3 regions of the Lentilactobacillus curieae genome follow, and region 1 is predicted to be linked to each of the others. Evidence: riboswitches for the same ligand, from Rfam matches in the RefSeq annotation. Region 1 holds a riboswitch; each other region holds the start of a gene.
What was found. Region 1 has a riboswitch for thiamine pyrophosphate ahead of thiW (energy coupling factor transporter S component ThiW). Riboswitches for the same ligand answer to the same signal wherever they lie in the genome.
Positions count from the first base shown of each region.

Region 1 (2,205 bases):
CATTGACTGCGCTATTCCTCTACATGATTGTGATGCAGTTGAAGAACGGGTTGATCATTTTCATCTGCATTATTTCAGGATTTTTAGCTGCGTTCTTCATGATGATTACCAAGTCTACCCTTGGGTTAGTAATCTCTACGTTGATTGCTTCTTTCATTGGTTTTGCCTTGGAAGCTACAATTCGGAAGAGATTACCCAAGAGTGGTTGGCTAAGGTCGATGAAGAACCCAGCTGGATCACCTAAGGACGCTAATGATTAGGAGTCGGAATTATGGAATGGAGTACAACACAACATTTTTGGTTGATACTTGCGTGTTTTGTCGTTGCGTTTGCGCCACGGTTGATACCGTTGTTGTTTTTCAGAAAAAGAAAAATCCCGTTATGGTTTAATGAATGGATGAGATACGTTCCCGTATCTTTGTTCACAGCCTTAGTGGTTAAAGACTTATTCATTAATTCTAGTTACCAAATTTCAATTGTGGATAAAGCCCCTGAATTGGTGGCTGCGGTGTTAGTTATTGGAATTGCGTACTGGACCAGGTCAATGACAATTTCAGTTGTTCTGGGTCTTGCGGCTGTATTTATTCTGGCGGTTTTCATCTAGAATTTGTTAAAAATTTTTTTCAATGAATGATATATGATTCATACAAAAGACGGAGTTACGATATTAAATCGTAACTCCGTCTTATTGTTTTACAGATGATGGCCATTTTTTAGGTGGCCTCTTTTATTCAGCGCCAACAAAATAATATACCCAATAATCACCCCGACGAGTGCACTGAGAAAAAAGCTAGGGATGAATATATAAAGTGCACCTTTGGCTCCCATGAGCCAGCTCGCAACTGGGTAAGCGACAATTGCCCCAATTATTCCGGTTCCAATCAGTTCACCAAATGTGGCAGCCAGGAAGTTCTTGGTTTTTCTGAAGATCCAACCAACAAAGAATGCGCCAATCATACTCCCAGGAAAGGCGAGTACGGTACCAGTTCCCATAATGTTCCGGATAAGTGAGGTAAGGAATGCTTGGGTCAATGCCCACCAAGGTCCTAGCATTACGCCAGAGACTAGATTAACTAAATGCTGAACTGGAGCAACTTTAGCCGCCCCGACACTAAACTCAAACATACTACCACCGACGACTCCGACTGCTGAAAAGATTGCTGTCAAAACAAGTGAATAAAGCCTTTGATTACGCAAAATAAAAATCCTCCAATGTTCGACGACAGTAGGGGATTCTAAAAAAAGAAATCGGCATTTTCTTCCGCTGGCGCTAACCAGATCAAGTTCGAGGGTCCAACTTTCGTTGTCTCAGCCCAAGGGCACCCCTAATGTCATTCGAGTATTTTAATAGGTTTATTCTAGCATGGATATGTAGTTAACGGGGTTAATTTTTGGACTTTTGATGATATTTCCAGGTTAGACCAGCGATACCCCAAGCAATGATGAAGATGAACAGTAAGGTGACTCCAAGTGTATGGAAATCGAGGTGAGTAATTGCCACAATCCATTGGTTATTCCAATTAAAGTTAGAGGCAAGACTTTGCAAAACATCAATTGAACCAATTAGAATCGCCGCAACTGCAGATATTCCAGTAATGATGATGTTGTACTTTATTTTTCGGGATGGAGACGACAAGAACCAACCATATGCAGATGTCATAAAAATTCCATCAAGAGTGTCCATTAAGCACATTCCGGCAGTGAATAGTAGCGGGAACCCAAGCACAATAATGAATGGAACTCCTTTGGTGGCAGCGACGACTGAAGTGGTCATTACCGCAATTTGGGTTGCGGTATCAAAACCAATCCCAAAGAGAAATCCAACAATCATGACTTGCCAGTTGTGATTGATCAGACTGAGAAACTTATTAAGTAACTTAAAGACCCAGTTAGTTTTATCTGCAGGTTTGTCGGGGTTACTTTTGATTAAAGACCACAGTAGATAAACGTTGATTGCTGCCAAGAGGAGAAGGGTGATCCCAGCAATTAAAGTGCCAAATACATGACCGAATTCGGTAATGGAACCTTGAGATTGTTTAGTTAGGTCGACCAGACCAACTGTGAACATGGTCATTAAAAATACGACAATGGAGTGACCAAAGGAGAATGAAAAACCAACTCCGTGGGTGTTTTTACCTTCATTCATCATTTTACGAGTAATGTTGTCGATTGCTGCGATGTGGTCGACATCAAAAGCGTGTGATA
Region 1 covers NZ_CP018906.1:285,495-287,699, reverse strand. The annotation lists gene PL11_RS01615 (AzlC family ABC transporter permease) at 1-260, shown strand, start outside; gene PL11_RS01610 (AzlD domain-containing protein) at 272-604, shown strand; gene thiW (energy coupling factor transporter S component ThiW) at 694-1,197, opposite strand; TPP riboswitch at 1,240-1,337, opposite strand; gene PL11_RS01600 (HoxN/HupN/NixA family nickel/cobalt transporter) at 1,385-2,205, opposite strand, start outside.

Region 2 (2,205 bases), 870 kb from region 1:
TCATGGTTAAATCCCCAACTGACTGGAGATCCTCGTAAAAGTTCTGTGAATCCTTAAACCGGTCAGATTCAGCAGGAAGATTACAGTACGAACCGTTACGACCAGCGAGAATAATCTCTGCTCCTACAAAGTCACGATCAGTCTGTAGGAACTCAATAATTTGGCGGAGCAACAGAGGATCAATGGCATCTTCAAATACAGTAACGCCACGATCATCAATTACGTGCGCCCCGTTATCGCAAACGTAGGCGATTGGCCCAGAATTTTGACTAAACTGTCGTAATGAGTGGGCATACGTATTACTAGTCGCACAAATAAAGTGCATCCCCTTGTCCTTCATTTGATCCAGTTGAGCTTGAAATGCCTCAGTATCGAACTCACTTTGATCATTTAAAAATGTTCCATCCATATCAGAAGCAATGACTTTAACCATGTCGCTTCCTCCTTATTTTTAAAAGTGTAATCAATCTACCTTCAATTCTAACGCATCACAATTAATTAATCGATTGCTAAAAACTAACTATACCTGTATACTGAATGTCGATCATACAACTATCTGGGGTGCCGCAAGGCTGAGATAAAACCCATCGAACCTGATCTGGCTAATACCAGCGAAGGGAGCATAATTCCGTTGTATTTTTTTAATGGATAAACTGCATTTACGATGAATTTTATCAAGGTCCACCCTAGTCAGGGTGGGCCTTTTTGTTTGGCTAGAGTTATCAATTATTCATTTGATTTATACTTGCCAACAAAAGAATTCACTGTAGACCAATCTCCATAGTTTGTATGAAATAAATTTTGGAGGTCTTGTTTCATGGAAAACAAGAAAAAAAGTCCTTGGACTTTGCACAACATTATCCTGGTTGCGCTAATTGCCATCTTTAGCGGAATCATCTTCTGGGGGGCCGGTTTTCTCTATACTGCGCTGACCGTTGCCCTTACCCCACTCGGAATGGCACCATTTGCCAATGATATCCTCATGGGACTCTGGACAATGGCTGGGCCATTAACTGGTTACCTGATCAAAACTCTCGGTTCTGCCTTCTTAGGTGAATTCCTAGGTTCAGCAGTCGAAGTATTTCTTGGTGGCCAATGGGGCGCTGGGGCATTCATCTCTGGTTTAGTTCAAGGAATTGGTTCTGAACTTGGATTTGCCCTAACTGGTTACAAAAAATACGGTTGGTTTGGTTTAAACCTATCCATTTTGACCACAGTTGTGGTTACCTTTGGTTGGGACATCATCAAAAACGGGTACGGTCACTACGCACCACTGATGATTGTGGCACTATTTATTACCCGCTACATCTCAACATTCATCTTTGGTGGCCTACTTACCAAAGCAATCACCAACATGCTTGATAAGAGCCACCTATCAGTATCAACTAATTAGAGGGATTATTAATGGCTGACGTTGCAGTAACTCATTTTAATTTTAAATATCAAGGCGTGGACGACTGGGTTCTTAAAGACCTAAACCTCACCTTCCCTGACGGTGAATTTTCACTATTATCGGGACCATCTGGGAGTGGTAAGACTACGCTGTTGAAGTTCATTGCGAGCCTGTACCCGAACTTTGTGGAAGGTGAATCAACGGGGACCATTGAGTTTTCTGGTCAAGACATCACTAAGGTTTCCCAAAACACCAAGAACCAGCTTGTCGCCATGATGTTTCAAAACCCAAATCAACAGTTTGCTATGGACGTGGTCAAGGATGAACTGGTCTTCGTCCTTGAAAACATCCAAGCTGACCCTGCTAAGATGGACCGCATCATTGATCATGCCCTTGACTTCGTGGGAATCACATCATTGAAGAACCGAAAGATCAGCACCCTTTCCGGTGGGCAAAAGCAACGAGTGGCACTCGCCAGCATTATTGCCATGGACGCTGACGTGATTGTTCTCGATGAGCCATTTGCCAGCATTGATTTTGATACTCGGACGGACCTGATCAATAAGTTAAAACAGCTTCAAACAACATTCGGGAAGACAATTATTTTAGCCGACCACGATTTGAGCAACTATCAAGGGTTAATCGACAACTTCTTTTATCTGGATCCAGCTACCCGTCAGATTTCTAAGCTAGACACCGATTCTGCCAACGCGTTTTTCCAAAGATTCGCTGAAAACCAAATCGAAGAAATCCCGGTAAGCATGCCAACTGGACAGGATAACAACATCCTTTACCTGAATGACTTCAAACTG
Region 2 covers NZ_CP018906.1:1,150,523-1,152,727, reverse strand. The annotation lists gene PL11_RS05455 (Cof-type HAD-IIB family hydrolase) at 1-433, opposite strand, end outside; TPP riboswitch at 548-638, shown strand; gene PL11_RS05450 (ECF transporter S component) at 818-1,393, shown strand; gene PL11_RS05445 (ABC transporter ATP-binding protein) at 1,405-2,205, shown strand, end outside.
Region 2: linked by a shared signal. The riboswitch ahead of PL11_RS05450 (ECF transporter S component) and the one ahead of thiW (energy coupling factor transporter S component ThiW) in region 1 are both predicted to bind thiamine pyrophosphate.

Region 3 (2,205 bases), 130 kb from region 1:
GCATCCCCGTTAATTCTTCTGCTTCAGGTAAATTAGGGGTCAAAATTGTTGCTAATGGTAGCAATTCTGTTTTTACCGTTTGGATTGCGTCCTCAGACAATAGTCGAGCGCCACCCTTGGCAATCATCACTGGATCCACTGTAAGTGGCCCTAAGTCATACTTCTTCAGGTTTTCAACAACCGCTTCGACCGTTGGCACATCTGCCAACATTCCGGTTTTAGCTGCCCGAATTTTCAAATCTTCTGCCACGGACTTGAACTGCTCATCAATCATCTTCTTGGGCATTGCCATAAAGTCAGCAACCCCCAGAGTATTCTGAGCAGTCACCGCAACCACGACCGCTGCTGAAAACACGTGTCGTTCCTGCATTGTTTTAATGTCTGCCATTACTCCAGCACCACCGCCACTATCTGTACCAGCAATTGTCAGAGTTTGAACTGTCCCGTTTACCATTTATCCGCTCTCCTTAATCAAACTGGGCGTGTTTTTCAACATCAGCCACTGAAATCAAGTGCAACTCATCAATCAACTGGGGACCAAATGAGCCCGCCAAAGGTTGATCCATCCGATTAGCCACTATTTCTCCGGCAACTGCAAAAACCGTTGCTGCAACTTGGGCCGCCTCAAAGTAGTCGTCTTCAATTGCCACAAACGTTCCGATTGTGCTTGAAAGCATATCGCCTGAACCAACATGTAGTTTGAACAAATCAGTGTTGTTATAAACGCGAACAACTGCGTCACCATTTGTAATAATGTCAGTTTTACCGCTCAGAACAACAACACAATCACGTTTTTTTGCAAGCGCCTTAGCAATTGCCTCTAAGTCAGCATCCCCTTCACCAGCATCGATTCCCTTAGCTTGCCATTCAACATCTGCTAATGCGGCAATTTCACCGGCGTTACCACGAATAACGGCCACATTAATGTTATCGAGCAATTCATTACATCTATCTAACCGATACTGAACCGCCCCAACGGCAACTGGGTCAATCACGATTGGCTTATTGTATTGGTTGGCATACTTAGTTACAGCCGCAATTTGATCTAACTGGCCTTCAGTAAACGCCCCTAGGTTGACCGTCAACGAATTAGAAATCTTGATCATTGCCTCAGCTTCATTTTTTTCTTCGGACATGATTGGAGATGCCCCAATGGCATTAATTCCATTTGCGACATCTTGAACAGTGACGAAATTAGAAATATTAAAAGCAATTGGATTTTGTTTCCGTAATTTACTTAGTAGATCAATTTTCATGACAACTCTCCTAAAAATAAAAATACCGTCACCCAGACACTTTTGCATGGATGACGGCTTTATCAGTCGAGTTGACACATTCCCTACGCAAGTGTTGGCTTACAGGTTCAAAGGGATCAAGTTGATAAAACTCGTCTCAGCTGCTACGGCAGCACCCCTAGTGTTTATAGGTTGATTTTACTTGGTTTCGGTCTCTGGGTCAATTTGATTTCGTTGTGCCTTTTCCTTATTGACCATTTTTTGAGCCATAGTTCTAACTTGATCCATCAAGGCATCAAACGCCTTGTCTGGAAGAATCTTTTGTAGTGCAATTGATGCCTTAGCACCAGTGCCACCTGCGTAACGAGCTTTAGGTTTTGCAGAAAATGCAGCTTGGTCAACCATTCTAGCAACTACCATTGGTTTAGATGCGTAACGATATGCTAATTCAAAGAAGTCGGCAACCTTGCGACTAGCTGCTGCGTATGCGCCATCACCAGAAACTTCATTCAGGCTCTTCATGGCAATCTTGCTCCAGTTGGACTCAATTGCACCTGGTTCAACGACAACAACATCAATCCCAAATTCTTTAAGTTCTTGACGAAGTGAATCGCTCATTCCCTCAATCGCATACTTAGAACCAACGTACCAGCTAGCCAAAGGCATTCCGGTCTTGCCAGCCATTGATGACATGTTGATGATGCGACCAGAACCTTGTTCTCTCATGATTGGCAACACTGCCTGAATCATTTTCATTGCCCCAAACACGTTGACTTTAAACTGGTATTCACCATCTTTAAGGTCGACATCTTCCAAGGAGCCAAACGAACCAAAGCCAGCATTGTTTACCAAAACATCGATATGCCCCGCATCATCATAAATAGTTTGCACTGCCTTGTCGATACTATCGTAATCAGCAACGTCCACAAATCCAGTCTTGATTCCTAAATCATCAAGTTCATTCATCTTT
Region 3 covers NZ_CP018906.1:410,538-412,742, forward strand. The annotation lists gene thiD (bifunctional hydroxymethylpyrimidine kinase/phosphomethylpyrimidine kinase) at 1-454, opposite strand, end outside; gene thiM (hydroxyethylthiazole kinase) at 468-1,256, opposite strand; TPP riboswitch at 1,319-1,425, opposite strand; gene PL11_RS02145 (oxidoreductase) at 1,434-2,205, opposite strand, start outside.
Region 3: linked by a shared signal. The riboswitch ahead of thiM (hydroxyethylthiazole kinase) and the one ahead of thiW (energy coupling factor transporter S component ThiW) in region 1 are both predicted to bind thiamine pyrophosphate.